DNA from 2 places in the Oceanobacillus kimchii X50 genome. Region 1 is predicted to be linked to the other one. Evidence: predicted binding sites of a transcription regulator. Region 1 holds the regulator's gene; the other holds the start of a gene.
The links. Region 1 encodes LexA, which represses DNA repair genes until DNA is damaged. Its sites were predicted from a motif close to CGAACATATGTTCG; they were not measured.
Positions count from the first base shown of each region.

Region 2: uvrB (excinuclease ABC subunit UvrB) is a predicted target of LexA. The motif match lies at 12,949-12,962, and genes of this name have one in related genera.

Region 1 is NZ_CM001792.1:1,674,780-1,691,145, reverse strand. It holds gene tkt (transketolase) at 1-956, opposite strand, end outside; gene C794_RS08905 (DUF896 domain-containing protein) at 1,040-1,273, opposite strand; gene C794_RS08900 (YneB family resolvase-like protein) at 1,359-1,997, opposite strand; gene lexA (transcriptional repressor LexA) at 2,282-2,905, shown strand; gene C794_RS08885 (hypothetical protein) at 3,036-3,296, shown strand; gene C794_RS08880 (manganese catalase) at 3,641-4,471, shown strand; gene C794_RS21240 (peptidoglycan DD-metalloendopeptidase family protein) at 4,562-5,401, opposite strand; gene cysC (adenylyl-sulfate kinase) at 5,688-6,299, opposite strand; gene C794_RS08865 (SLC13 family permease) at 6,310-8,088, opposite strand; gene sat (sulfate adenylyltransferase) at 8,101-9,288, opposite strand; gene C794_RS08855 (uroporphyrinogen-III synthase) at 9,308-10,117, opposite strand; gene C794_RS08850 (NAD(P)-binding protein) at 10,107-10,751, opposite strand; gene C794_RS08845 (sirohydrochlorin chelatase) at 10,751-11,515, opposite strand; gene cobA (uroporphyrinogen-III C-methyltransferase) at 11,531-12,307, opposite strand; gene cysI (assimilatory sulfite reductase (NADPH) hemoprotein subunit) at 12,339-14,066, opposite strand; gene C794_RS08830 (assimilatory sulfite reductase (NADPH) flavoprotein subunit) at 14,096-15,934, opposite strand; gene C794_RS08825 (phosphoadenylyl-sulfate reductase) at 16,057-16,366, opposite strand, start outside.
Region 2 is NZ_CM001792.1:2,572,660-2,589,025, reverse strand. It holds gene fliT (flagellar protein FliT) at 1-177, shown strand, start outside; gene hpf (ribosome hibernation-promoting factor, HPF/YfiA family) at 545-1,102, shown strand; gene C794_RS20865 (hypothetical protein) at 1,400-1,552, shown strand; gene secA (preprotein translocase subunit SecA) at 1,758-4,274, shown strand; one part of gene prfB (peptide chain release factor 2) at 4,368-4,439, shown strand; one part of gene prfB (peptide chain release factor 2) at 4,441-5,469, shown strand; gene C794_RS13540 (c-type cytochrome) at 5,862-6,167, shown strand; gene ftsE (cell division ATP-binding protein FtsE) at 6,404-7,090, shown strand; gene ftsX (permease-like cell division protein FtsX) at 7,080-7,973, shown strand; gene C794_RS13525 (murein hydrolase activator EnvC family protein) at 8,012-9,394, shown strand; gene C794_RS13520 (S41 family peptidase) at 9,669-11,135, shown strand; gene C794_RS13515 (PDZ domain-containing protein) at 11,548-12,738, shown strand; gene uvrB (excinuclease ABC subunit UvrB) at 13,018-15,000, shown strand; gene uvrA (excinuclease ABC subunit UvrA) at 15,008-16,366, shown strand, end outside.

The sequences.
Region 1 (16,366 bases):
TTATATTCTTCAACAAGCTTGTTCCAAGCAGCTTCCTTCTTCTCTCCATCGTTTACGATTTTTTCTTGGAAATCAGCATATACTTCATCTGGTACATGGAATGATTCATGATTCCACTTATAAAATTCTTTTGTTAATATTATTTCATCTTCTCCTAATGGAGCACCGTGTGAAGCAGCAGAAGCTGATTTATTTGGAGAACCGTATCCTATAATAGTCTTCACTTCAATAAGTGTTGGTTGTTTCGTATTACTTTGCGCTTGTTTAATCGCTTCACGAATTGCGTTTACATCGTTTCCATCTTCCACTCGTAATACTTGCCAACCATAAGCTTCAAAACGTTTTTCTGTTTCCTCAGAGAAAGAACGGTCTAAATCTCCATCTAGCGATATATCATTAGAATCATAAAGTGCGATTAATTTACCTAATCCTAAGTGACCTGCTAAAGAAGCTGCTTCATGAGAAATCCCTTCCATTAAATCGCCGTCACTCACAAGGGCATACGTGTAATGATCTACTACAGAATATCTGTCTTTATTAAACGTTGCACCTAAATGCGCTTCTGCCATAGCCATACCTACAGACATCGCAATACCTTGTCCTAATGGTCCTGTAGTTGCTTCTACACCATCGGTATGATGTACTTCCGGATGTCCTGGAGTTTTTGAATCCCACTGACGAAATTCTTTTAGATCTTTAATAGATACATCATACCCGGAAAGATGCAATAAGCTGTATAATAGCATTGATCCGTGTCCCGCAGATAATACAAAGCGATCACGGTTAAACCATTTTGAGTTTTTTGGATGATGATTCATAAAATCTGTCCATAATGTGTACGCCATTGGTGCCGCACCCATTGGTAATCCTGGGTGTCCTGAGTTTGCATTCTCAATAGCATCAATGGATAACGTACGAATCGTATTTATTGATAATTGTTCTACATTGCCTGACATTTTGTCTACCCCTTTCAAAATAAAGCCTTTACTTCTTCATTCTATATTGAATTTATCATGACAACAAGCATGACCAATAGAATTTAATGTTTTTTGTTTCGGTCTTGGTAATCACGAAGCTTCTGGGGAGTAACGTCATTACCTTTTGGATCAATAACTGTCATTGTACTTAATTGGTTCTTAAAAGAGCTACGTACATTCTTTAAATACTCTTCACGAAGCTTCTTTTGTTCTGCTTTTTCTTCTGTTGTTAATCCTTCTTCTTTAGATTTTTTAGACAGAAAATTAATTCTCTCTAATTTATCTTTAGATAACATGGTGTCAACCTCCCCACTATTAAAAATGACAAAAAGACAGGATTTCATATCCTGCCTCTTATCGTACTCTACCTCGAATCCAGATTCAAGTATTTTGATATTCTTGATATCTACGGTGTACAGTAGCTTTTGAAACGTTATAATCTAAACCATTGAGCACCTTTGTAATTTCATTAAATGTTAACCCATTCTGCCGCAATCGAACAATTTCTTCAATGGGCACTTCCGTTCGATCTCTACCAGGAGACTGATTAATTTGTTTTAAATTTTTTTCAGGTCGATATCCTTCACGTACTGCTCTTCGCATTCCTCTTCTTATTTTCATATTTTGAATTTTCCTCTGATATTCTTCTACAATTCCAACAATTTGTAATACCATCGAATCGGCTTCATTCAGTACCAATTCACCTTCATGAGCTACAGTATATATAGGGATATTTAGCTTAGCTAATTGATGAAAAAGTGCAATTTTTGTATTCCCTCTACCTAAACGAGTTTCATCTTGAATACATAAACAATCCGCTTCTTTACTTGAAAAATATTCGAGAAGTTGAAAGAGTCCTTCTCGTTCGATATCGTACCCGCTTGCCTGCTCTTCAATACAATCAATAACCGTAAAGTTTAGCTTGTTTGCTAATGATTGCAATTCCTCCCGTTGGCGTATAAGGGAAGACTCTTGTGTATGTTTATCCGTGCTGACTCGACAATATACTACTGCTTTCAATCCTAACTTCCTCCTGTTTAATTAACCGCTCGTTACCATAGAGAAATATAAAAAAGCGAGCGCTAAAGCAAATGCTATCACATAGAATGCATCGGTTCTAGTAATTTTCTTCAGCATAATTAAAAGCTCCTTTCATCCGTTTATCGAACAATTGTTCCTATTTGATTCAAAGTATATACCGAACATATGATCTTGTCAACAAAAATTAGAACGAGTGTTTGCTTATTTAATAGTAAAATGATAAACTATCATTAATAAAAACCTATGCTAGAGGTGAACGTTTGATGACGAAACTATCAAAAAGACAACAAATGATTTTTGACTTTATTAAAAGCGAAGTAAAGTTAAAAGGATATCCACCATCAGTTCGAGAAATTGCTGTAGCAGTTGGACTCGCTTCCAGCTCAACTGTTCACGGGCATTTAGAAAGGTTAGAAAACAAAGGATACATACGAAGAGATCCTACTAAGCCAAGAGCAATTGAAATTATTGATCCAGAAATGGAACAACAGCTTCCAAAAGACGAAGCACGTTATGCACCTGTAATTGGTAAAGTTACTGCAGGGATACCAATTACAGCGGTTGAAAATATCGAAGAATTTGTTCCAATTCCAAGTTCGAGTGCCGGTCCAGACGATAATGTATTTGTACTTATAATTGATGGTGAAAGTATGATTGAGGCAGGCATTTTAGATGGAGACATGGTAATTGTTAAACAACAAAACACAGCATTAAATGGAGAGATTGTTGTAGCAATGACTGAGGAAAATGAAGCAACAGTAAAACGATTTTTTAAAGAAGAAAAACGTATACGACTACAACCAGAAAACGCTACAATGGAACCTTTATTTTATGAGAATGTAACAGTTCTTGGAAAAGTGATAGGTCTATATCGAAATATTTTCTAATAAAAAGAGTTTGGCTTTCTATAGCTAAACTCTTTTTATATCGATAGAATTTATCCGTCTGCATAGTTTGTACATAAATCTAGAATTACACTAATATTATAATATTAAGAAATGAAAGGAGAGAAATGAAATGTCAGATAAATTCTATCAACGACGAAGTTTTTATATTCCAACTGCCCTTATAGCAATGGTTCTAGGGATATATTATCTAACTAAGTATGTAGATTTTTTAACATTACCTTTCTTATGTATAATCTTAATCATCGTTACTACGTTAGAAGTAATCGAAACTAAAAAAATTAAGTCAAAAGAAAATATTCTAAAATTAGGATCTGCCGGATTATTAATCGCTTTGGCTACATGGTACCAAATCACCGTATTCATTCTATGAATTTATTAAATAACTAATAATATAAGTAAGTTAGATTACTGTAATAACTATATAAAAACTATTTTTAATTACCGCAAGTTATTAATATCTCCCTCTAAAAATCAGAAACAATGGTAATAAAACACATTTAGCTCAGTAATTCTATTTTATAATTCCCATACTAAACGTCTAGTAAACTGGACTACCGGTATCAACATTCAAATTATTTTCAAAGAGATATTTTAATCTTATACAACTTCTCCTTATACTTAAAATTTATTGTGTAACAATGTGTTTAGTATAGAATATTCGACTTTTTATCTGCATATACTTAATTGTTTATTATATGGAAGGAGGAATAAGCATTGTTTTATCATTTTAAAGAATTGCAATTCGAGGCAAAACCAAGTAGGCCTGATCCCGTATTTGCTAGAAAATTACAAGAGGTACTTGGTGGACAGTATGGAGAAATTAGTGTAATGATGCAATATTTATTCCAGGGATTTAACAGTAGAGCAGAGCCTAAATATCGTGATTTGTTATTTGATATTGGAACAGAAGAAATTGGTCATGTAGAAATGTTAGCTACAATGATAGCTAGGTTATTAAACGATGCACCATTTGAGACGCAGCAGAATGCTTATGACACAGATCCTGCTCTAGCAGCTATATTAGGGGGTTCTAACCCACAACATGCGATTGTTAGTGGACTTGGAGCAATGCCAGCAGATAGCAATGGAAATCGATGGACTGCAAATTTCATCATTTCCAGCGGGAATTTATTAGCGGACTTTCGTGCTAACCTTACTGCGGAGTCACAAGGAAGATTACAAGTCACTCGCTTATATAATATGACCGATGATCCAGGTGTAAGAGATATGTTATCTTTTCTTATTGCAAGAGATACATATCATCAAAATCAGTGGTTTGCTGCGATAAGAGAGCTCGAAGAACGTGAGAATGATATCGTGGTTCCTTCAACTTTCCCTAGATCAAAAGAATTTCAAGAAGTATCATATACACTATTTAATTTCTCAGAAGGCGAAGAAAGTAAAAAAGGTAGGTGGGCACATGGCCCAAGTTTTGATGGAAGAGGAGAATATAAATATGTAAGTGAACCCGTTTTTTGGGGAAGTGCACCTAAATTACCACCAGCTCCTCCACTATATTACAATACACCCCCATCTAAAATGTAGAAAACCCCTACTTAAAATAAATTACATGTAATTAATAAACATCAAAGTTAATATTCACCAAACTTTGATGTTTATTAATACAATTTAGACTTACAAAAATAATTTCTCCCAAGTAACTTTTCCTGCTTTCCCATCAATGAGGATACTTTCCTTTTGTTGAAAAGATTTCACTGCATTATTTGTATTAGTACCAAAAATACCATCTAATCCTTTTGGATTCTCTCCCTTAATATAAAGCATCGCTTGAAGTATCCAGGTAATATTTCCTTTAGCGCCACTTGCTATTGTAACTGTAGCGGCTTTTGTTTTTTGCCCCCATATACCATCAACATTTAGTTTTGCATTGAATTGTTTATTTAATTCTATTTGATATCCTTTGATTGCTGCTTTAATTGTTAACGGACCTGATATACCGTCTATGGATAAACCTGTTTCATATTTAGTATTTAACCCAGACTGAATATCCTGAATAATATGCTTGTTATCCCGATAGTTTTGTAAATATTTCGTAGGATCTAAACAGTTATTCGTCCTATCTGAGGTCCAGCCATATGGAGGTTGAGTCTCAGCTTTTTTACGCACTTCATAGTGCAAATGAGAACCAGTTGTCTTTCCTGTATCCCCTTGTTCTCCTATTACTTGCCCTTTCTTTACATATTGACCACGCTGTACGGATACACTATCCAAATGAGCATATAATTGCCCTCGGTTATTTTTATCCTGAAGAAGTACTACATTTCCAAAACCGCCTAAACCAGTTCCAGTTCTACCCATACCAGCAAAAATAACTTCCCCATCTGTAAATGCTTGAATACTTGCTTTATGATACTTAACTAAGTCTATCCCTGTATGAAAAGTGAATCCGATTCCTGTCCACACATCTCTTCTATAACCAAACTTAGATGTTACTCTATAATCTCGAAATGGCATATAATATAACTCTCCTCCCTTTTCTACCATTTATATGAAAAAAGTGACTTGCCCGACAGGACTAGCCACCTAAATAAATTGTCTATTTTTTCCTCTTTTGTTAACATGATTTATCCGGTAAAGACATCTCCAGCCTATATTACCTTTAGAATTTCTTCAATTCTTCCTGCTAACATCAATATATAATAACAATTTTCCTCTTTCACTTAAATCAGCAGTAAACCCCATGGATAACCCCACTGTGCCAAATGCAGAAGAACGCTTTTAGCAAACACAAGCTTCATTTTCAACTCGTGCCTTTGATGTATTGCTTTTCTTTCAAATATTGAATAATCATTTGAACGGATTCTTCCAGCGTCTGATTTTCCGTATCTACTATAATTTCTGGATGAAGTGGTTCTTCATATGGAGCATCAATTCCAGTGAAATTGTTAATTTCACCCAAACGAACTTTTTTGTATAACCCTTTCGGATCCCTAACTTCACATATATCTAGACTACACTTCACGTAAATCTCAATGAATTCACCTTGTGCAAGAGTTGCTCTTACACGATCCCTGTCTTCCCGGTAAGGAGAGATAAATGCTGTCAAAGTAATCAATCCCGCATCAACCATCAATTTGGAAACCTCTCCTATACGACGAATATTTTCTGTCCGGTCTTCCGGACTGAAGCCAAGATTCTTATTTAACCCATGCCGGACATTATCCCCATCAAGACGATAGGTGTGTGTCCCAATTGAAAACAATTCACTCTCCAATGCCGAAGATAAGGTAGATTTACCTGATCCCGATAATCCAGTAAACCACAATACAGCACTTTTATGATTGTTCAAATTTTCTCTGTCTGCTTTCTTTACACTGGATTGATGCCATACGATATTAGTAGATTTATTCATGGTTTCCCTCCTAATACCACCAGTAAATGACAATGCTAACAGTCAAAACCATCACTATCAGACTGAGTGGTGTCCCTATTTTTAGATAGTCTATAAATCTATAGCCTCCAGGGCCATATACAATCATATTTGTTTGATAGCCGATTGGCGTAATAAAACTAGCTGAAGCTGCAATAGCAATTACTACTGCAAATCCCATTGGTTCAGCATGAAGGCTCCTTGCCATTTCCATCCCAACAGGGAACATCAAGACTGCTGCAGCACTATTCGTAATTATCTCTGTGAAAATATTTGTCAAAATATAAATCAATAGTAAGAGCAAAATCAGACCTGCTGATTTTCCCAACATCAACATGCCTTCCGCAATATACTCAGCCAAACCTGTTTTCGACATGGCCAATCCGATGCCAAATGAACTTGCAATCAATAGTAATACGTCAAAATGGATATATTTCTTTGCTTCCTCTGGAGTTATTACCTTGAACAGCAGCAACAGAACAACTGCCATGGTCATAGCTTTAAACATGGATAGCGCACCTAATGTCACGAGTGCTATCAATCCAAAAAACAGAAGGAGAGTAAACCACCCTTTTATAGGGTCTATTCTTAATGTCTCCGTAGTACCTGGAGAAGTTAAGATATAAAAGTCTTTGGAATGCTTATACTTCTCAACAAAATCCTTGTCAGCTAATAGTAGCAACGTATCTCCTGGTTTTAGGACAATGTCTCCTATTTTACTTTCAATTCGTTCATTTTCTCGATGAGCGGCTATCACACCTGCATCAAATCTTGAACGGAACTCTAATTGTTTAATCGTTTTTGATTGCAGCGATGACTGATGCGCTATAACTACTTCCACAATCTCAGTATTACCATTTTTCAGTTCACTAAGTTCCAGATTTGTACCTGTTCGTAATGTTAATCCTTTTATCATTTGCACATCTCTAAGAGTCTCAATTAGTCCGGTAAAGATTAATCGATCACCTGACTGGATGATTGTTGTCGGCCTTACAGGGGAAATTCGTTCATTTTCTCTGATGATTTCGATTAGGTACAAACCTTTTAAATCCCTTAATCCAGCAGATTTAATACTTTGATTGGCAAATGAAAAAGATTGATCCACAATTAATTCTGCCAAGTATTCTCTAGGATCATCATCAATTTGTTGCTGAAGACCTTTATTCTCCGGAAGAAACCTGTAGCCTATCGTAAAAATATATATAAGACCAACTATAGTTATCGGTATACCTACGATTGCTAGTTGAAATAAAGTAAAACCGCCATAACCATAATCGATTAGCATTCCGTGAACTACTAGATTGGTAGATGTTCCAAGGACTGTTATAGTTCCCCCTAGTATTGTTACGTAAGAAAGGGGGATCAAGAACTTCGAAGGTGCAATCCCCTTTTCTTCACACCAGCCTTTTACTATCGGCATAAAAGTGACGACGATTGGTGTATTATTCAGGAATCCTGAAAGAAGTGAAACAGGAATGAAAAAACGCACAACAGAACCGATCATTTTATCGCTTCCAGCCATCCATGATTTCATAAGGTCTTCAAGAATTCCACTTTTCCTTACTGCTCCTGCCATAACAAAAAGGAGACCAACAGTAATCATCCCTTCATTGGAAAATCCGCTCAAAGCTTCAGACGGATTAAGAATACCCGTTATCAGGAATATAGTAAGGACCGTAAAAACAACAATCGATGGACTTGCCATTTCAAAAAGCAAGGCTCCCAGCATGGCAATAACCATCAGGAGTACGAATATCATTTCTGCTGACACGGGAAACACCCTTTAATTTGTATTGTTCTTGCTCAATCCTTTCATAAGTACGGATGCAACTTCTGGTCTGGAAAATTCCTTAGGTAGCTGCTCTCCATTGCGAAGCTTCTCACGGACCTTGGTACCACTCAAATGGATATGGAATTCTTTTCCATGCGGACACGTTTTTTCAGTGCCCATATTCTCGCATTTGGCACAATAAAAAGCATGTTCAAATTTAAATATCTGGATACCTAGTTCTTCTTCATAATGGGAAATCAATTCCTGTGCTTCATACGTTCCATAGTAATCTCCTACACCAGCATGATCTCTACCGACAATAAAGTGCGTACATCCATAGTTCTTTCTAACAATCGCATGAAGAATTGCTTCCTTAGGTCCGGCATATCGCATAGCGGCTGGATAAATGACAAGTCTTGCACGGTTTTTTGGATAATAATTTTTTAGAATAACCTGATAGCTTTCCATACGTATTTCCGCAGAAATGTCATCTGATTTTGTTTCACCCACCAATGGATTCAACAACAATCCATCAACAGATTCTAAAGCACTTTTCTGAATATATTCATGGGCGCGATGAACTGGGTTACGTGTTTGGAAACCAACAATTGTTTTCCACCCTAAGTCAGCAAACATTTCCCTTGTTTCTTTCGGATCATAATAAAACTTTTCGAAATTACTATGACTCGGACGATTCAACATGAAAATCGGCCCAGCAAGGTACACATCTCCTTTTTCGTAAAGTTTTTTAACGCCAGGATGAGCAGTGTCTGTCGTACCATAAACGAGATTTGCTTCTTTTTCCTTGTCATAGGTATACTTTTCTTCCAACTCAAGCACACCATATAAAATATCGTCCTCTCCAAACAAAGCTATCGTCGTACCAATATCATAGGAGGTTGCTTTCTCTTTATTTACGGCCAATGTAATAGGAATGCTCCAGACTGTTCCGTCTTTCAAGTGTACATGTTCGATGACACTTCGATAATCCTCCTCTCCCATAAATCCAGTTAACGGGCTGAAACCACCATTGGCAATGAGCTCCAAATCTGATAAGCTCCATGCGTCTAGTTTTAATGTGGGCAATGATTTTGATTTATGTAGATACGATTCCTTTTTCTCACTGGTTATTACCCTATTGATGAGCTTGCCACCATGAGGCAGGATGTTTACCCGTTCTTTCTTTTTTACAGATTTCATATTCAAAACCTCCATCAAGTTATTGATTTGGATTTGCCGATAGATAATCCCTAAGTTCGATTATCATGGCGCCCATCTTTTGATTTGCGGGCTGAACCACACGCCCGATACCATATTGATTCAATTGATTGGCGGTCACTTTACCAACGGCTACAGCAGTTACATGATTATTAAATGCTTCTGCTAATAATTCTGTATCAATAGCCGTTCGGAATAAATTCTTGACCTGGGTTTTACTCGTGAAAATTACGGCATCTAGATTTTGCTCAACTATATTTAACTCCAATTTGTCTATGGTTTCTTTATCTGGATTTCTGTAACGATATGGCTTTGACATATATACATTACAGCCGATACTTTCTAGTTTTTCTTTCAATACCAAATCGTCCTCAGTATATGTCTGAAGAAAAACTTTATTGCTCTCTCTTCCTATTAACGGCGTCAAGGAATTTAGCAGATTTTCCATTGTTCCATCTTTTGAAACAACTTTTGCATTCAAGGAATGCTTTTTAAGCCATTTCTCAGTTTTACTTCCACGTATTGCCAACGGTATACTACTTAGCTTTCTGATAAATTCGGGGAAACGATTGACACGCCATGAAGCTTCTTCCAATGTTGAAGCTCCTATTCCGGTAGTAAGCACAACGAAATCAAAAGCGTTGGCAATTAATTCCTCCACATCTCGTTCACTCGTTTCATCATTTAAAACCTGTTCTCCTTGAATGGAAAACACAACAGGTGTGCCATTAATCTTTTTAACAAGTGTTGAGATTTCATTCGATCTTCGGCTCGCTGCAATGCCAATTCTTTTAGAATCATTATCCATCATTCTGATTCACTCTTTCGATCATTTTTCCATTTTTATTCAACGACTCAATAAAACTTCTCTGTCTCTCTCTGTCTAAAAATTCTTCTGACAAAATCTCTTTTAACAACAACTTCTGTTGGTATCTATCTAAAAATGATTCCTTAATAAGCTGACGGCACACAGATAAAAAATCGACATAATCTCCGTAGTCTTCATTATATAAACATTCAAGCTCTTTTTTCATTTTGACAGCAAATTGCGGACTCGCTCCGTTCGTTGATACACTGATAGAGAGATCTCCTCGTCTAAAAAAAGATGGAAATGCGACATTTCCCTTTTCTACATCTGCGGCAGCGTTGATTAGTGATTCTTCTGGTGCCCAGTTGATTACATTGTAATTAACAATTGGATCATTCGTTGCGACAATAATAAGAAAGGCACCTTTAAGATCCGTGGATTCTATATACTTTTCTTTCCAAAGCAATTGTCCTTTTGTCCACAGATATACAATATCTTCCACTGCTTTCGGACTAATTACTGTTACTACAGCATCATTTTTCAAAAGTGTTTTTGCTCTTCGTAGGGCTACTTTGCCTCCTCCAACTATCACCACATGCCTGTCATATAAATCAATCATCATTGGAGTGAAAGCCATCATCTAACCTCCCTTGTAGAGTTATAAATTTTGTTTGAGTGAATTGCTTCCTGAACCCGGTCTTTCAATGCTTCGACCATAATCGGATGTTTAGATAACTCACTACACAGAATGAAATCCTTACCCTGCTTTTCCATCACGTTGATTTCTCTTTCCATCGACTGAAGCAGTACTCCTGTAAACCATAGATAAGGAACGACAAAAACACGTGAGTAATTTTCCTCCAATGAGGACCTTAATCCATGTTCAAAGGAAGGACTGCAAGCAGCCAAATAACATACATCGACATGGAGGTTCATTTTCAGCTGTAAATTCGATGCAATTTGCTCAATATCTTTTTGTGTTTGGGGACTACGGCTACCTCGGCCTACAAGCAGGATTTTTGATCCTTCATCTGGCTGGATATTAGTTTCTTCAATTCGTTCTACCAAAACATTCGTCAAGCGATTTTGTACGCCAAGTGGCTCCCCATAGATGAATTGTATGAGTGGATATTTATTTTTAAGTTGTTTGATTTCTTCTGGAATATCCTGATAGTAATGCCCCGCTCGCAACAGGAGAACAGGTACAATAGCAATCTTCGTAGCTCCTTGTTTGATCAAATTATCTACCCCTTGCCCGACGTCTGGTTTGGAAATCTCTAGAAAACAAATTTCCTGCAATGGGATATCAATCTGTTTTTTCACTTCGTTGATAAAAGCAATTGCACCTGCTGTTGCTTCGGGTATACGACTGCCATGACTGACATAAAGTACTCCTTGCACAACTGCACCTCCCAACTAACCAATCACCACTTCTGGATTGAAATCATGTTCAGTGGTTTCCTCTTCAAACCATTGAATCTGTTCCCTTAGCCGCACTACATCTCCAATAATTATCATGGAAGGATTTTTTAAGCTGTCTGCAGCATGAACGATATTTTCCAACGTCCCTGTCACGGTTTGCTGCATTACTGTCGTTCCCCAATGGATCACTGCAATCGGAGTTGTAGAATGACGGCCATAGCGTATTAAACGTTCACAAATCTCAGGCAAGCTTTTTACTCCCATGTAAATACAAAGGGTATCCGAACTCTTCGCGAGATGTTCCCAATATTTTTCATGATCCTCACCAGTTTTACTAACACCCGAAACAAAAGATACGGAGGAACTGTAATCCCGATGCGTTAAAGGTATTCCTGCATAGGTAGGTGCTGCGGAACCAGAAGTTATTCCAGGAACGATTTCAAAAATGAATCCATTTTCTTTTAGAATCATCGCCTCCTCTCCACCTCTTCCAAAAATAAACGGATCGCCGCCTTTCAGTCTTGTAACAATTTTATCCTCTTTCGCATATCTGCAGAGTAATTTGTTTATATTGTCCTGTGAAAGTGAATGGTGTTCCGGACTTTTACCGCAATAAATCAATTCGGCTTTTTCCGAAGCATAGCCTAATAACTCCTCATTCACTAATCGATCATATAAAATAATGTCAGATTGCTGAATCGCTTTTAAGCCTTTAAGCGTAATCAGTTCCGGATCACCAGGACCGGCTCCCACCAAATAAACCTTTCCCATTCTTTCACTTCCCTTCCCGAATCGTTATCAACTACGTCCGTGCTTCCTTACTTGCATGAAAATCCAAACCGGATTTAACTTCTTCCACATACCCCGCACGAATCACAAAATCACCAAAGTGCTCATCTTTCTGTTTGTCTTTAGCAAAGTCTAAAAATATAGGACGCAAGGTTTCCAAAATCTCCTCTTCGCCGATATTTTCCTTGTAAAGCTTGTTGAGTCGACTTCCATTAAAGCTACCACCAAGATACATATTGTATTTTCCAGGAGCTTTGCCAATAAAGGCGATTTCTGCCAATGCAGGACGTGAGCAACCATTCGGACAACCTGACATGCGGATGACTATTTCTTCTTCTTTAAGACCTGACTCGTCAAGTATGACCTCGATTTTGTCCAAAAGTTCCGGCAAATATCTTTCCGATTCCGCCATGGCAAGCCCGCATGTTGGGAAGGCAACACATGCCATTGAATTTCTTCTGAGCCCGGAATAAGTCTTTCCCTCAGTAAGTTTGAATTTTTCTACCAGATCATTGACTTGTTTCTTGTTGCTACTGGATACATTTGCAATTATCAGGTTCTGATTCGGAGTCAGACGGAAATCACCTTTATGGACCTTTGCAATTTCTCGCAAACCTGTCATTAGTGGATAGTTCTCAAAATCCTTTATCCGACCATTCTGAATGAATAAGGTTAGATGCCAATAGTCTTTTCCTTTTATCCATCCATAACTATCACCATTAGCTTCAAATTCATAGAATCGTTTATCTTCCAAATCCCAGCCTAACCTTTCATTCAATTCTTCTACAAACCAGTTAATTCCTCTGGCATCTATCGTATACTTGAAACGGGCATTCTTTCTGTTCGAACGGTTACCGAAATCCCTTTGAATCGTTACTACTTTTTCAGCTACCTCTGTAACTTTCTCAGGCAGACAAAAACCAATTACCCGAGATATTTGTGGGTAGGTATTTGTATCACCATGTGTCATTCCCATTCCACCGCCAACAGCAATATTAAAACCTAACAATTTTCCTTCCTCCACGATTGCTATAAATCCCAAATCTTGAGAATAGATGTCGATATCATTCGATGGAGGAACCGCAATACCAATCTTGAATTTCCTTGGAAGGTAAGTAGATCCATAGATCGGTTCATTTTCCTCACGGCTGTCTACAATCTTTTTGTCATCTAGCCAGATCTCATGATAAGCATTTGTCTCCGGCAGCAAGTGATCACTGATTTTTTTCGACCATTCATATACCTCAGCATGTACATCAGACTGTTCGGGATTAACATTGCACATGACATTCCTATTAATATCCCCGCAGGCTGCAATTGTGGTCATCAAAGCCTGGTTCATTCCCTGCATAGTCTTTTTCAGATCCCATTTCAAAATACCGTGTAGTTGAAATGTCTGTCTGGTTGTTAATCTCATCGATCCGTTAGCATATTTATGAGCTAAGTCATCCATCACCAGCCATTGTTCCGGCGTCGTAACACCTCCTGGAGTGCGGACTCGAATCATAAATTGGTAAGCAGGCTCTAGTTTTTTCCGACGTCTTTCATCTCGTAAATCCCTATCATCCTGTTGATAACTTCCGTGAAACTTTAATAGTTTATTATCATCATCAGAAATCGCTCCAGTAATTCGGTCTTCCAATCCTTCTGCAATTGTACCCCGCAAAAAGTTACTTCTTTCCTTTATGTCCTCCACTTCATCCAATGGATCATTATCTTTTGAAATATTAGACTTCGTCACTCTTTCAGCCCCTTTTTCGTATGCTTATTTCAATAAACGTCGCGTTGATACCGTTTCTGTTTTCGCATATCAGTCAAATACGCTTCCGCTTCCTCAATACTGAAGCAGCCCTCCTTCTGAATAATTGTTGAAAGTGTTTGGTGTACATCATGTGCCATATGCTTTTCGTCACCGCATACATAGATATTTGCTCCATCTTGCAACCATTGATAGAGTTCCTTGCTATGCTCCAACATTCGATGTTGCACGTAAACCTTATCAGCACTGTCTCGTGAGAAGGCCACATCCATCTTGGTCAGTACTCCGTGTTTCAGCCAGTTTTGCCATTCCACCTGATAGAGAAAGTCAGTGGCAAAATGCTGATCTCCATAGAACAGCCAGGTTCTGCCTTTAACTCCTGTTTCTTCACGCTCTTCCAGAAAGGATCTGTAAGGCGCGACTCCTGTACCAGGTCCAATCATAATTACAGGTGTGTCAACATCATTAGGAAACTTAAAGTTTGGATTGTGGTGGATGTAAATCGGCAATAGATCTCCAGGCTTTACCCTTTCCGCACACTGGCCAGAACAAACACCAGCCTGTTCCTGCCTTTGACCTGTATAAATGGCTTTTGCGACAGTGATATGTACTTCATCCGGATTCGCCTTAAAACTGCTGGAAATAGAATACAGTCTTGCCGGCATTTTTCTGAGAATTTGAATAAATTCTTCTGGTGTCATATCTACTGGCGGGTAATCCGTAATCAAATCGATGACATCCCTCCCTTGTATATAGGCTTTCTGTTCTTCAACTTTTTCCGGAGCCATAAGTTCTTTTAAGTTATCATTATTAAAAAACTGTGCGGCTTTATCCAATAATGGTTTTGTGATTCTTGATATCTCAAAATTGGACAACAATGCTTCTCGTAACGATCGTCTTTCCCCATGCTTATTGATCGAAACACTTTCTTCAGGTTCGAAATTCAAACTAGTGATAAGCTGTTCCACCATTTCAGGATTATTTTTAGGATAAATACCAAGACTATCACCTAGCTCAAATTCAAGGTTTGCATCCTCAATAGATAACTCCATATGGTAGGTCTCTTTATTCGATCCTTCACCATTAAGATTCAAATTTTCCAATACTTCCGCATGGTATGGATTGGTTCTTGAATAAACGGGGCTTTCCGTAACAATACCAGCGGATTGCACGTTCAGAACTGTGTCATGGGTGGGTTTTGCTTTAGACAGTTCATGAAGAATGCCGTCCACCCATTCAGCTGTGGGTTCATCAAAATCCACATCACAATCAACTCTCGGATAGAGCCTATCCCCTCCCAGCTCTTCCAAACGCTTATCAAATTCTTTTCCAGTCTGGCAAAAGAATTCATACGACTGGTCGCCAAGGGAGAGAACAGAAAACCTAACATCTTTCAGCTTTGGCGCCTTTCTGCCATGTAGAAATTCATGGAAAGATATTGCATTTTCAGGAGGTTCTCCTTCACCATGTGTTGCTGTAATGATGAAGAGATCTTGCACTTTCTTGAGGTCTTTTGGTTTAAAGTCATCCATAGAAGAAATAGTGACTTTAAATTCTCTTGATTCTATTTTTTTGCCCAAGTCCTTTGCAATGGTCTGACCATTGCCAGTCTCCGACCCGTAAAGTATGGTTACATCCCTTAATTTTGTTTCTTTGACTGACTTAAGTAATTCTTCATGGTCTGAAATCAAATTGATTGGTTGGGCCTCGGTATTACTATCAGCTAACTGTGTAGCTGACAGATAACCACTTAACCAAATACGCTGACTTTCCGTTAACGTCGGTAATAGCTTATTAAGATAATCAGATTGTTCTTTATTAAACGGACTGTTTGTTTCCTGTAGCAGCAAAATATTTCACCTCACATTATAGATACATCAAGTAAATACTACTTTTATAAGTTTGCGGACCAATTTACTAGGAATTAATTAAACAATCAATCCCTCTAGATACAATAGAGGGTTTTTAGTAATTAATCAGAGGTATGAAGACCACATTCCGTCTTTTGAATGCCCGCCCATCTTCCAGCACGTGAATGATCGGAATCACTCACTTGTGAAGTACAAGGAATGCATCCAATACTTGGGTAGCCATTATCATGCAATTCATTGTAAGGCAAGTCGTTGTCTTTAATATAGTCCCATATCTCATCCCACGTCCAATGAATCAAGGGACAGACTTTAATTGATTTAAATCGTTCATCTTTGTTGACAAAATCTGTCTTGCTTCTTGATACCGACTGTTCTCTCCGAAGTCCAGAAATCCAAGCAGGTGCACCACTT
Region 2 (16,366 bases), 900 kb from region 1:
GGTGCTGAAGTTGTTAAACTTAATCAGCAAATTGAAATTAAAATGAATGTAATATTTGATCAAATTAAAGTAGAATTAAAACTAATGAAGAAGAAAAAGAAATCGAATCACTCCTATACGAACCCTTATCAACATGTACAATCCAGCGATGGATATTTTATGGATAATAAAAAATAATCTTATAGCGGTAGCGGTGAAGCATAGCTATAATGAAAAATTTCATAATAATATATCCTGTATAAAAACCGAGTATTGCTGGTCTTTGATTACCATTGCAAAAGGACGCTTTTTAGCAGGGACAGAAGTAATTTACTATTCATAATTAAATCCGACAATATTTTACTATCATAAATATTAACCGTCTCGAATAAAAATAGAGTTAATTGGCATTCTTTTATCTTGTGTGTTGTATTTTTAATATCATAATTATTTACAATCATAAACCAGTAATTTGCGATTTTGTGATGAAATACAAGTTTAGAGAAGAGATGTTTGTGATATAGTGATATAATAAATATATAAAGTACAAAAGGAGGACACTTGTATGAAGTTTAATATTCGAGGCGAAAATATTGAAGTTACTGGAGCAATCAAAGAATATGTTGAGAAAAAGATTAGCAAGCTAGAGAGATATTTTGATTCAGCTCCAAATACGGATGTACATGTCAATTTAAGTGTCTACAATGATGAGCAACGAATCGAAGTTACGATTCCAATGACCAATTTGCTCCTCCGTGGAGAGGTACAGCATGTTGATCTCTATGCCGCAGTGGATTTAGTCGTTGATAAGTTAGAAAGACAAATTCGTAAGCATAAAACAAAAATAAATCGTAAGTTCAGACAAAATGGTTCTCCTAAACATGCTTTTGCAGAAATGGAAAAAGAAGCTAGATTAGCTGAAGGTGAAGAAGATGAAAATCAATTAGAAATAGTACGTACAAAAAGATTTAATTTAAAACCGATGGATTCCGAAGAGGCTATCTTACAGATGGATATGTTAGGACATGAGTTCTTCGTATTTACAAATGATGATTCTGGTGAAACAAATGTAGTTTACAAACGAAGAGATGGAAAATATGGTTTAATAGAACCACATGTTTAAAACTTTTAATTATATAGATAATAATGAGCTTGGGACAAAGTATTTATTTTGTCCCAAGCTCATTTTGTATGTAATTATACGAGAACACTTTGTCAAAAAATGTCGAATAAAAAATGAAAATACGGTTTTAAAGGTAGAATTTTATAGGAATCCAATATTTGAAATTAATCAAGTAGTGTTTTTACATACTTATGGCCAGTTCATTCCATTTCTAATATATTAAATAGAAAAATACCAGTTTGGAAACAAACTAGATACATGATATAAATGAGCTAAACGTTGAAAGGGGGTGAGAAGTTGAGTGAAAATGAACGCCAATTACTTCATGAATTAGCTCAACGACTAGATAAACAAGAAGAAAAAGTTATTCAATTACTTCGAATCATTGCCACTACAAACAAAAAAGTTTCCGAAATCTCCCCTCATGAAAAAGAGAAACTTCCTACTTAAAATTGGTTCCCCTTTTCAACTACCTCGCAATACTTTCCTCTTTTATAGAGTTGATAGAATCCTATCGCTCTATTTTTTTATGCATAATATCATTTACGTACTATTTAACTACTTGCTTAGTTGTCACATCAGTTTATAAAGTGTTATGATAATAATGGTATCATATAGAAAATTCAATGATTGAAATTATTGAGGAGCGTTAGATATGGCAGGCATTTTAACCAAAATATTTGGTGATGGTAACCAAAAAGAATTAAAACGATTAGAAAAACAAGTAGATTTAATTGAACAGCTAGAACCTGAGATGGAAAAGCTCGAGGATATAGATTTTAAAAATAAAACAGAGGAGTTTAAAATTCGTTATAAAAACGGGGAATCTCTGAATGACTTATTAGCGGAAGCTTATGCAGTAGTTAGAGAAGCTTCTAAGCGTGTGCTTGGAATGCGCCCTTTCCGTACACAGTTGGTAGGTGCAATTGCCCTTCATGAGGGAAATATTTCTGAAATGAAAACAGGGGAAGGTAAAACACTTGCTTCCACGATGCCTGCATACTTGAATGCATTAACAGATGAGGGTGTTCACATTATCACTGTTAATGATTATTTAGCAGAACGTGATGCGAAAGAGAATGGGAAATTATTTGATTTTCTTGGTATAACAGTAGGGTTAAATCATAATGGCCTTTCAAAAGATGACAAACGAGAAGCTTATCAAGCAGATATCACTTACGGAACAAATAATGAATTTGGCTTTGATTATTTGCGTGATAATATGGTCTTATATAAAGAGCAAATGGTGCAGAGACCTTTAAACTATGCAATTATTGATGAGGTGGATTCTATTCTCATTGATGAGGCTCGTACACCATTGATTATTTCTGGTTCCGCGAAAAAATCAGCAGCACTCTATCAGCAGGCAGATGGATTTGTAAGAACATTAAATAAAGAAAATGATTATACCTATGACGAGAAAACAAAAGGAGTTCAGCTAACAGAGGAAGGTATAAATAAGGCTGAAAAATACTTTTCAATTGAGAATTTATTTGATCTAGATCATGTTTCTTTGACACATCATATAAATCAAGCGATGAAAGCACATGTCTCGATGCATCGTGATACTGATTATATGGTTGAAGAAGGTGAAGTGGTAATTATTGACCAGTTCACAGGAAGAAAAATGAAAGGTCGTCGTTATAGTGATGGACTACATCAAGCAATAGAAGCAAAAGAAGGATTGCAAATTCAAAATGAAAGTATGACATTAGCATCAATTACTTTCCAAAACTACTTCCGTATGTACAATAAATTATCAGGTATGACTGGTACTGCTAAAACAGAAGAAGAAGAGTTTAGGAATATCTATAATATGGATGTTATCGCAATTCCTACTAATGTACCTATTGCTCGTGACGATAAAGCAGATTTGATTTATAAGTCTATGGAAGGTAAGTTCCGGGCTGTTGTGGAAAATATTAAAGAACGCTATGAAAATGGACAACCAGTACTAGTAGGTACTGTTGCAGTAGAAACCTCTGAGTTAATCTCTAAGATGTTAAAACGTGCAGGAGTAAAGCATGAGGTGCTTAATGCGAAAAACCACTTTAGAGAAGCAGATATCATTGAACATGCTGGTCAAAGAGGGGCAGTAACGATTGCTACCAACATGGCTGGACGTGGTACAGATATTAAACTAGGTGAAGGTGTTAAAGATTTGGGAGGTTTAGCCGTTATCGGTACAGAACGACATGAATCTCGACGAATCGATAATCAGCTTCGTGGACGTTCCGGTCGACAAGGTGACCCAGGTATATCTCAATTTTTCCTTTCCATGGAAGATGAATTAATGCGTCGATTTGGCTCAGATAATTTAAAATCAATGATGGAACGTCTGGGAATGGATGACTCTCAACCAATCGAAAGTAAAATGGTTTCAAGAGCGGTGGAATCAGCTCAAAAACGAGTAGAAGGAAATAACTTCGATGCTCGTAAAACGATTCTTTCGTATGATGACGTATTACGTGAACAACGTGAGATTATTTATAAACAACGATTTGAAGTTATTGATGCTGATAGCGACCTAAGAGAGATCATTGAAAATATGATTCAATCATCGATTGAACGTGTGGTAGATACGCATACACAAGACAATGATGAAGAAAATTGGAATCTAGAAGCGATTGTTGAATATTCCAATGGTAACTTATTTGATCCAGATACCATTCATGTGGATAATCTAAAAGATAAAGAAGCAAGTGAAATTACAGAACTCCTTATGACAAAGGTAAAAGAGAGATATGATGCTAAAGAGGAGGAATTAACACCAGAACAATTCCGTGAATTTGAAAAAGTTATTCTGTTACGTACTGTAGATTCCAAGTGGATGGACCATATTGATCAAATGGATCAACTAAGACAAGGTATTCATTTACGAGCTTATGGACAAAATGATCCTTTACGTGAGTATCAGATGGAAGGTTTCTCGATGTTTGAAGAAATGGTAGCAAACATTGAAGATGAAGTTGCTAAGTACATTATGAAGGCACAGATTCGTGAAAACTTACAAAGGCAAGAAGTTGTGAAAAATACACAAGCAGTTTCTGGTGGAGAAGATAGTGGTAAGAAAAAATCGAAAAAACCGATTGTAAAATCCAACACGGTAAAAAGAAACGATCCTTGCCCTTGTGGTAGTGGTAAAAAGTATAAAAATTGCCACGGTCAATAAAGATGACCTAAAATATAACTGTAAAGCCTCCGGTGTAATCAAAAATGCACTAGGAGGCTATTCTATGATTATAATGTTTAAGGAGAGATATAAGTGGAATTAACAGAGATAAGACAAGAGTTGAATAAAATAGCTTCACGCGTTGAAGATTTTAGGGGGTCTCTTTGACCTAGATGTGAAAAAGGCCAGGATTGCTGAATTAGAGGCAGAAATGGCAGATCCTTCTTTCTGGGATGACCAAAATAAAGCCCAAAGTGTGATACAAGAGACAAATGGTCTAAAAGAATATGTAAATGGATTTGAAGAAATTGAAGAAAATCTCGAAAATCTTGAAGTATCTTATGAGTTAGTAAAAGAAGAGAACGACCAAGAACTATTTGAAGATCTACATGCTGAACTTCAACAGTTTATAAAAGATATAAATCAATTTGAGTTACAGCTATTATTAAGTGAACCATATGACGCGAATAATGCTATTCTGGAATTGCACCCAGGTGCAGGAGGTACAGAATCTCAGGATTGGGCTAGTATGTTACTTAGAATGTATCAGCGCTGGGCGGAAGAACGTAGTTTTAAGGTGGAGACTTTAGATTATTTACCAGGCGATGAAGCTGGTCTAAAGAGTGTAACGCTACTAATTAAAGGCCATAATGCATATGGATATTTAAAAGCTGAAAAAGGAGTACACCGTCTCGTACGTATCTCACCATTTGATTCTTCTGGTAGAAGACATACTTCATTTGTTTCATGTGACATTACTCCAGAAATGTCAGACGATGTCGATGTAGATATTAGAACAGAGGATATTAAAGTGGATACGTATCGTGCAAGTGGTGCTGGTGGGCAGCATGTCAATACTACTGATTCTGCTGTTCGAATTACCCACTTACCAACAAACATCATTGTTACGTGTCAAAATGAACGTTCTCAAATAAAAAACAGAGAAGCAGCAATGAAAATGTTAAAATCAAAACTATATCAATTAGAAGTAGAAAAGCAAAGACAAGAATTAGACGATATACGTGGAGAACAAAAAGAGATTGGCTGGGGAAGTCAAATTAGATCGTATGTATTCCACCCGTATTCTATGGTTAAAGACCATCGAACAGATACAGAGACTGGTAATACACAAGCTGTTATGGATGGAGATATAACTCCTTTCATTGATGCTTATCTACGTTCGCAAATGGATTAAAGTTAAACGGAGGTTTTTAGGAAAACAATTGAGAAAAAAGTTTTTGTCGAAGGCCGGATGCTCTAAAATAAGCGTAAGAAATATACGGGGACTTCTGTGGAAGCAAGGAATAGGTGAGACCCCGAATGCGGAACATACGAAGGCTCACCAGCCGCCTTAGGGCAAGCGGAGAGTATTTCTGAAGCCGGTTTTCAAAACCTATTCATTCTCTTAAAAATTTTTTATACACACGCGCTTTAAGTTATCCAATCTTTTTCATAAATTTGCCATAAATTCCATAAAACCTTTATATAACAATATGTATAGGTGTTCTAATAAGAATTAACTAGTTTTTTTATATTACAAAAAGGCTATAATGAAACTATACATAATTGTTGAAAAGAGGGAGTTATATGAAGAAGTGGCTAGTTACAATGCTATTAGGAGTTGTAATTGCTTTAGGAGCATGTGGTAGTGCAGATAATGATACTGCTACTGAGAATCTAGATCCTGGTGAAGAAGTCTACCGGAATAATTGTGCGTCTTGTCATGCAAATGATTTGTCGGGTAGAGGAGGCCCAGCTCTAGTTGATGTTGGTTCGAAATATTCTCAAGATGAGATAGCTAAAATCGTTACAGAAGGTAAGGGAAGTATGCCGCCTATGAATGTCGAAGGTCAGAACTTAGAAGAATTAACAAACTGGCTTTCTGAACAATAAACAATAACTATAAATATAAGTAATAGGTATTTCAGATCATTCAACCGATCATTATCGGGAAAGTGGTCTGTTTTTTTGTATAATTGTTACATAATATGTCGAATTGAAATGAAAATGTAATATTATTGTCCTAAAAATTTTGTAGATAAATGTTATAATTAATTAGTATTCTGCTAGTTATTAGTTACAAATGAACTAGCTTTTGCTTAACAAAAACGATAAAGGTGAGTATTCCAATGATATTAATGCAAGATATATATAAAACATACAAAAATGGTGTAACTGCGTTAAATGGTATTAATATAAATATCGATCAAGGTGAATTTGTATACATAGTTGGTCCCAGTGGGGCAGGTAAGTCAACATTTATTAAGTTAATGTATCGAGAAGAGAAACCCTCCAAAGGGAAAATTATAATAGGTGAAAAAGATTTAAGTGATTTGAAAGAAAAGCATGTTCCTTTTTTGCGAAGAGATATTGGAGTAATTTTCCAAGATTTTAAATTACTACCAAAATTGACTGCGTATGAGAATGTTGCTTTTGCATTGGAGGTAATTGAAGAATCGCCTAAAGTGATTCGAAAGCAGGTTATGGATGTTCTAGAAATGGTAGGTTTAAAGAATAAAGCTAGAATGATACCGTCAGAACTCTCTGGTGGAGAACAACAACGTGTTTCTATAGCGAGAGCAATTGTGAATAAACCTAGAATTGTTATTGCCGATGAACCTACAGGTAATTTAGATCCCGAAACTTCATGGGGAATTATGGAACTCTTTGAAGAAATAAATGATAGAGGCACTACTATCATCATGGCGACGCATAGTAAAGATATCGTAGACAGGAAGAAAAAACGAGTTATTGCGTTTGAGGATGGTGTCATTGCGAGAGACGAGCAACGAGGTGATTACGGCTATGAAGTTTAGAACTTTAATGAGACATATTCGTGAAGGAATAAAAAATATATTCAGAAATGGCTGGATGACTTTTGCATCAGTAGCAGCTGTTACCACAACGCTAATACTTGTAGCTGTATTTTTAGCACTAGTGTTAAATTTAAATCAAATGGCAACCAACATCGAAAAAGATGTTCAAATTAGTACTATTATAGACCGTACTGCGGATGAAGAACAGATAGTTGAGTTAGGGGAAGAATTAGAACAAATAGAAGGTATTGAAAAAGTTCAATTTTCCTCAAGAGATGATGAACTAACGAAGTTGATGGATAGTATGGGAGAAGAAGGCCAAGCTTGGGGGATGTTTGAACAAGATAACCCACTGCATCATACATACTATGTTGATCCAACAAATCCCGAACAAACAGAACAAATTGCTTCTCAAATTAAATCTTTAAACTATGTAGATGATGTTCTTTATGGACAAGATGTAATACAAAAATTATTCGAGTTTAATAATTATGCTAGAACAATTGGATTAGGGTTGATTATAGCTCTTGTATTTACTGCAATCTTCCTAATCTCAAATACTATTAAAATCACGATTATTGCACGTAGTACCGAAATCGGTATTCAAAAACTAGTAGGTGCTAAGAATAGCTTTATTCGTTGGCCTTTCTTTATTGAGGGAGCTTTACTTGGGATACTTGGTTCAGTAATACCAATCACGGTCATATTAAGTGGTTACTATTATATATATAGTAATTTTAATGACGCTATAACAATTCCATTTGTTGAGTTACTACCATTTAATCCATTTGCTTGGCAACTAGCTGGAATGGTACTACTAATTGGTGCGGTAATTGGTGTATGGGGTAGCGTAATGAGTGTTCGTAAGTTCTTAAAAGTATAATAAAAGGTTAAGGAATCCATGCAGAGGGGGAAATATGATTGAAGAAGATAACTTCCATTCTAGTTATTACTTTATTAACATTAACGGTGTTTGGACCTAATTTAAAAGTTTCTGCTGAATCTGCAGATGATGTTCAAAAACAAATTGAAGATCTTGAAAAAGAAAAATCGAATTTAGAGAAAGAACGAAAGAATATTGAGGACTCTAAGAAAGATACCGAGAGTAAAATGGAAGAAAATAAACAAGAGCAAAACTCAGTAGAGTCTGAAATCAATAACATTGACTCTGAATTAGAGGACACGCAAAAACAAATTGAAACGAAACAAACAGAAATTGATGAAACAAATGATGAGATTAATAGTCTTACAGAAAAAGTTGAAGAATTAAAAGAACGAATTAAAGAACTAGAGGAAGAAATTAAACTCTTAAAAGAACGGATTGAGAAGCGGGACGAGTTATTAAAGAATCGCCTACTTTCTATTCAACAAAATGGTGGAGATATTAAATATTTAGAAGTGATTTTTGGTGCATCTAGTTTTGGAGACTTTATTTCTCGAAGTACTGCAGTAAATACTATTATGGATCAAGATAAAGAAATAATGGAAGAACAAGAAAGAGATAAACAAGCTCTAGAAGAAAATAAAAAAGAAGTTGTAGCTAGTAAAGGTGAGATAGAAGAGAAAAAGCTGGCGGTTGAAGATAAGAAGAAATCTCTTGAAGGACAGCACGATGAATTACTAGCGTTAAAAGATCAATTAAATAATCAAATTGCTGAAAAAGAAACACTAATGGCAGAGCTAGTTGATGAACACGAAGAGCTAGAAGAGATTAAGCTTTCAGCTGAAGAGGAACAACAACTAATTTCTGATGAAGCTGCTGCTAAAGAACAAGCTATTAAATTAGCTCAAGAAAAAAAAGCTAACATGCAGAAAAAAGAGAAAGAAAAACAAAATACATCGAATCAAGGTAGTAATTCAACAGCATCAGCAGGAGGAAGCAGTTCTGTTCCTAGCGGAGATTTTATCCGTCCAACTACCGGACCGGTTACCTCTGGATTTAACCCAAACCGGATGCATCCAATCTTTAATGAATTAAGACCGCATACTGGTACAGATTTTGGAGCTTCTAATGCTGGAGACCGTAATATTATGGCTTCTGCTGATGGAGTTGTATATCAAGCTGGCGTATTAAGTGGTTATGGTAATACAGTAATGATTACACATCATGTGAATGGCCAAACCTTTACTACACTTTATGCACATTTAAACAGTATGTCAGTTTCAACAGGACAAACTGTATCACAAGGTGACAAGATTGGAGTAATGGGGAATACTGGTAACTCAACTGGTGTACATCTTCATTTTGAAATTCATCCAGGTGGCTATAAAAATCCAGTAGATCCATTTAATTATATTAATTAGTAGTATATTAAAATATGCAAATAAGAGACCGAATTATAATTCGCAAATAACGGATTATAATTCGGTCTCTTGATTATAGAATTAATCTTAAAAAAGAAGTTGGGACATAATTTTAAATTTAGCATTAAGAATACATTAGAATTTTTATGAACAAATCCATAGTCATTCAATTCTTAACATGGTATCCTTTTCTTATTGAAGTATTTTCATATCTGAATAATTATTAAATATAGAAGCAAGCAATGGCTTGTACTAATAACTAAGAGGTGGAGACATGAAGCTTAATAAAAAACAAATAGTGCTTATATTTGTAGGTGCATTATTATTAGGATTCATTGGTGCATATGCAGGAATTCAATTAGCACAAGATAATAATCAACAAACACTACAATCGACTGTTGAAAATTCATCATCGAATGAAGATGAAAGTAATGAACAGTCTGAATTGACGGGGGATTTAAACAAAGTTTCTCAAGCATACGATATTATTAAAGAAAATTACTTAGAGGATGTAGAAGATAAACAATTAGTCGAAGGTGCTATTGAAGGGATGTTAGCAACCCTAGACGATCAGCATACATCTTACTTAGATGTTGAGATGATGCAACAATTTAATGAACAAATCGAATCTTCATTTGAAGGAATTGGAGCAGAAGTAAGTATGGTGAACGGAAATGTTACTATTGTATCACCGATGAAAGGTTCCCCAGCAGAAGGGGCTGGTCTGCGACCAAATGATCAAGTATTAACGGTAGATGGTGAAAGTTTAGATGGGTTAAACTTAAATGAAGCTGTAGCGCAAATTAGAGGTGAAAAGGGTTCAGAAGTTGTATTAGAGATACAAAGGGCAGGTGTAACTGAACCATTTGAAGTAACAATCGTTCGAGATACGATTCCAGTTGAAACGGTATATAGTGAAACAAAAGAAGTAGATGGAAAATTAACTGGAATAATCGAGATCACTAATTTCTCTGAGAAAACGGGAGAAGAATTTGATCAACAATTAAATGAATTAGAGAATCAAGAAGTAGAAGGATTAGTTATTGATGTTCGTGGTAATCCAGGTGGACTTTTAAATGTAGCAGAAGATATTCTTAAACATTTAGTGCCAAAAGATCTCCCGATTCTACAAATTGAGGATGGAGAAGGACAAGTTGAGGAAGTTTATTCTGAATTAGAAGCGAAAAAAGATTATCCAATTAGTGTTCTGATTGATGAAGGAAGTGCGTCAGCTTCTGAGATTCTTGCGGTTGCAATGAAGGATCTTGGATATGATATTGTTGGTGAAACAAGCTATGGTAAAGGTACAGTTCAACAAGCCGTGCCAATGGGAGATGGAAGTTCTATTAAGTTAACAACGTTAAAATGGCTTTCACCTAAAGGTGAATGGATAAATGAAGAAGGAGTAGAGCCTACTATTGAAGAAAAACAACCAGAATATTACTATTCTATTCCAATTCAAGTAGAAGAACCATTTTCTATGGATGAGACTAGTGAGGAAATTGCTAATATGCAAGTAATGCTTTCTGGATTAGGTTATGATACTGGACGCACCGATGGATATTTTGATGACCAGACAGAGAAAGCAGTGAAAGATTTTCAAGCAGATAATGATTTAGAAGCTACTGGGGAAGTAGATACCGAAACAGGAGGCTTAATTGAATCACAACTCGTTGAAAAAATAAGAAACGGTGAAGATGATCAACAACTGGATACATCATTAGAAGAATTGTATCAATAAACAGAGATTTTCATCAGTAAAAGATTTAAGTCTTTGAGTGAAGTAAACATACGACTACTCACTCTGATAAATTCTTAGGATAAAGAGGTTGGGACATAATAAAAAGTATTTATCTAGAGACGGATGATTAGTAGAATGAGCGTAAGACATATTTCGATAGTTCTTTGGGAAGAAGGTCAAAGGGTAGTCCCTGATGCATGAGCAATCCAAGGCGCCCATTAGTCTCCTACGAGAACACGAGTATATTTCTGAAGCGGGTAATTAAAAGCGATTCATTCGGATTTATCTTTTGAGTAAATACTTGTCCCAATCTCTTTTCCTATTTCTTTTACAAAAAAGCAGGAAAAACGATAGAAGAATCGAATATTTTTATATAGACATTTTGATTAGGCATAGTAAAGTAGGTGACAGAATGGTTGAGTCTTGGTTGTTAGAAGGAGCGAAAGCAGTCGGCAGATTTTTTCTAAATCCGACATTGTATTGGTTTATGTTTATTTTGACAGTAGCTAGTTATTTCCGCATAAAAAGGGAGAGACAGGACTTTGGAATAAAAGTATACCAGAAATTTATCGAGTGGAAGGGAACGTTCGTTGTTTCTTTAATCACAGGATTAGTTCTATCAGTAATTGCAGTTGGCACAGGTATGGTATTTTCTTATGAGGTATTAGTATTATTAGCAATAGTTACAATTATACTTAGTATTAGTACAAAATTCACACTATTGTCACCCAGTTATATTATTGGATTGACATTTTTACTGTTATTAGTTATTCCACCTCTATTAGAAATGCAAAGTCAGGTTAATTATAATTTTGATTATGGGTTAAGTTTTAAATCATTAGCAGTAATAGGTGCTTTGCTACTAATTGTAGAATCGATCATAATCCAACGAATTCAAAAACAATCAACATTTCCGCGGATTTCCCTTAGTGACAGGGGAATATGGGTAGGCCAACATCAAGTAAAAAGATTAGCTTTGATTCCGCTACTTGTATTAGTTCCAGAAGGACTTATTACTTCTTTTGCACCCTGGTGGCCTTATTTATCTATTGGTGAAACATCACTAGGACTAGCTTTTGTTCCCTTTATAATTGGATTTGATTATACTGCAAAAGGTCATTATCATTTGGATGCGATAAAGAAAGTTTCAAAAGCTAATTATATGTTAGCTATTGTTATATTAATGGTTGCTGTAGCAGGTATATTTGTGCCTTATTTATCACTGACTTCAGTCATTTTAGCTATTATAGGTAAAGAATATTTAAATTATCGCTATAGAGAGGGAGATAGACTTCGTCGTCCTTATTATCAGCCACATGATCAAGGACTACGTGTGGTGGGGGTTTTACCTAACAGTCCAGCAAATAGACTTGAAATATCTCCTGGTGAATCTATCTATCGGGTAAACGGCCGAAAGGTAACAAATAGTCAGAGTTTTTATGAAGCACTTCAAGGTAATGGTGCATTTATTAAACTAGAAATTATTGATTATCATAAAGAAATTAGACTTGTTCAAGGATCTCTATATGAAGGAGAGCATCATGCTTTAGGGTTATTATTTCCTAAGGAACCTTTTAAACAGAAACAAAAGCAAACTGGCTAACTGAGGAAAGTAGAGCAATAAAAATATGACTAGTATGACGAACAATAATTGGAAGGTATATGTAAATATATCTGAAGTATTGTTCGTTTTAATTTTATATAACAATACACTTCCTTGTTCAAGCTTAAGAATTCATACAACTCAATTGGTATGATATGATTTCCATTATGCTTAAATGGGTAGAATAAAAGATAAGATAATATAAAAAAACGAATACTTGTTCGTTTTTTTATAAAGAGATATAATAGATATTAGCTCGAAAAGAACGGAGGCATTGTTGTGAAGGAGAAATTTGAATTAGTATCTGCTTATGACCCAGCTGGTGATCAACCAAATGCTATAAAAGAGATAACGGAAAAAGTACTGGCTGGTCAACGTCATCAAACATTGCTTGGTGCTACAGGTACTGGGAAGACATTTACCATGTCCAATGTTGTAAAAGAGATAAACCGTCCGACACTAGTAATTGCGCATAACAAAACATTAGCTGGACAGTTGTACAGTGAGTTTAAAGAGTTTTTTCCAAATAATGCTGTAGAATACTTTGTTAGCTACTATGATTATTATCAGCCAGAGGCATATGTACCGTCTACAGATACATTTATTGAAAAAGATGCGAGTATCAATGATGAAATTGATAAATTACGACATTCTGCAACTTCTGCATTATTTGAAAGAGAAGATGTATTAATTGTAGCAAGTGTGTCTTGTATTTACGGTTTAGGTAATCCAGAAGAATATAAAAGTCAAGTGTTGTCATTAAGGATGGGAATGGAGAAAGATCGTGACCAATTACTTCGTGATTTAGTAGAAGTTCAATATGCTAGAAATGATATTAATTTCCAACGGGGTACATTTCGAGTTCGCGGTGATTCAGTCGAGATCATTCCAGCTTCTCATGAAGAGTATTGTATTCGTGTAGAATTCTTTGGTGATGAAATTGATCGTATACGTGAAGTTGATGCGCTAACCGGTGAAATAATCGGTGATCGAGAACATGTAGCTATTTTTCCAGCTTCTCACTTTGTTACGAGAGAAGAAAAAATGAAAATCGCTATTCAAAATATAGAAAAAGAACTCGAAGAACAACTAAAAGAAATGCGTGATAAAGGAAAATTATTAGAAGCACAACGATTAGAGCAACGAACCAATTATGATTTAGAAATGATGCGAGAAATGGGGTTCTGTTCAGGAATTGAGAATTATTCACGTCACCTAACACTCCGTGGACCTGGAGCGATTCCATATACATTATTGGATTTCTTTCCAGAGGATTTCTTAGTAATTATTGATGAATCGCACGTAACTCTTCCACAGATTCGTGGAATGTTCAATGGGGATCAAGCGCGTAAACAAGTGCTTGTAGATCATGGTTTTCGATTACCGTCTGCGATGGATAATCGCCCACTTCGATTTCAAGAGTTTGAAGATAAAACAAAACAGTTGGTTTATGTGTCTGCGACTCCTGGACCATATGAACTTGAACATACTCCTGAAATGACAGAACAAATTATTCGACCTACAGGATTATTAGATCCAGTAGTTGAGGTGCGTCCAATTGAAGGACAAATTGATGATCTTATAGAGGAAATACGGATCCGAATGGAAAAAAATGAACGTGTATTAATCACGACATTAACAAAGAAAATGTCGGAGGATTTAACCGATTATTTAAAAGAAATAGGTATGAAAGTTGCTTACTTGCACTCCGAGATTAAAACATTAGAACGTATAGAAGTAATACGTGATTTACGAGTCGGGAAATTTGATGTTTTAGTAGGTATTAATTTGTTAAGAGAAGGACTAGATATACCTGAAGTTTCTCTTGTTACCATCTTAGATGCTGATAAAGAAGGATTTTTACGTTCAGAACGATCTCTGATTCAAACCATGGGTCGTGCTGCACGTAATGAAAATGGAAAAGTAATTATGTATGCTGACAAAATAACGGACTCAATGAAAAAAGCAATTGATGAGACAAATCGACGTCGAGCAATACAAACAGAATATAATGAACAACATGGCATTACTCCTAAAACGATTCGAAAAGATGTTCGAGATGTTATTAAAGCAACGACCGCAGCAGAAGAAACAGAATCATATGAACCGAAAACGAAACAGATTAACAAAATGACGAAAAAAGAGAAAGAAAAAGTAATTGAACAAATGGAGAAAGAGATGAAGCAAGCAGCAAAAGATCTTGACTTCGAGAAAGCAGCAGAATTACGAGATGTCATTTTGGAACTAAAAGTGGAAGGATGATTTAGGAATGCCAAGTAAGTCTATAAAAATTCAAGGAGCACGAACACATAATTTAAAGGATATCGATATCAATATTCCTAAAAATAAATTAGTGGTATTAACAGGGTTATCGGGTTCAGGTAAGTCTTCTCTTGCATTTGATACCATATATGCAGAAGGTCAACGTAGATATGTAGAATCCTTATCTTCCTATGCACGTCAATTTTTAGGACAAATGGATAAACCGGATGTAGATGTTATTGAAGGACTATCTCCAGCAATATCTATTGATCAAAAAACAACAAGTAAAAATCCAAGATCAACGGTTGGGACAGTTACAGAAATTTATGATTATTTACGTCTGTTATATGCAAGAATTGGTAGGCCGACATGTCCCAATCATGGTATTGAAATCAGTTCACAGACTGTCCAACAAATGGTTGATCGGATATTAGAGTATCCGGATCGTACAAAACTTCAAATTCTTGCGCCAGTTGTATCAGGAAGAAAAGGTGAGCATGTAAAAATCTTAAAAAACTTAAAACAAGAAGGTTATGTACGAATTCGTGTAAATAATGAAATGAGAGAAGTAACAGATGATATTCAATTGGAAAAAAATAAGAAGCATTCGATTGAAGTAGTAATTGATCGTATTGTAGTAAAAGACGGTGTGGCTTCGAGATTAAGTGATTCTATTGAAACTGCATTAAAGCTTGGAGAAGGTAATATTATAGTCGATGTCATTGGTGAGGAAGAATTGACCTTCAGTGAGAATCACGCATGCCCCATTTGTGGTTTTTCCATTGGCGAACTAGAGCCAAGACTGTTTTCTTTTAATAGCCCATTTGGTGCTTGTCCAAGTTGTGATGGCTTAGGTACAAAATTAGAAGTTGATATCGACCTTGTCATTCCAGATTGGGATAAAACATTAAATGAAAATGCAATTGCACCGTGGGAACCAATTAGTTCTCAATATTACCCACAATTATTAAAAAGTGTTTGTAATCATTTTGGTATTGATATGGATATCCCAGTAAAGGAAATTCCACAGCAACAAATGGATATCATTTTACAAGGAAGTGGCAAAGAAAAGATAAAATTTGAATATGAAAATGATTTTGGAAGTATAAGGAGATCAGAATCACCATTCGAAGGTGTTTTAAAGAATGTAGCAAGACGTTATAGAGAAACGAGTTCTGATTTTATACGAGAGACATTAGAAAAGTATATGGCTCAAAAAAACTGTCCTACTTGTAAAGGACACCGCTTGAAGAAGGAAGCCTTAGCAGTATTAATTAATGGAAAACATATCAGTAATGTAACCGACTTTTCTATAGCAGAATCAATACAACTTTTCCAACAACTCAATCTTACTGAAAAAGAACAA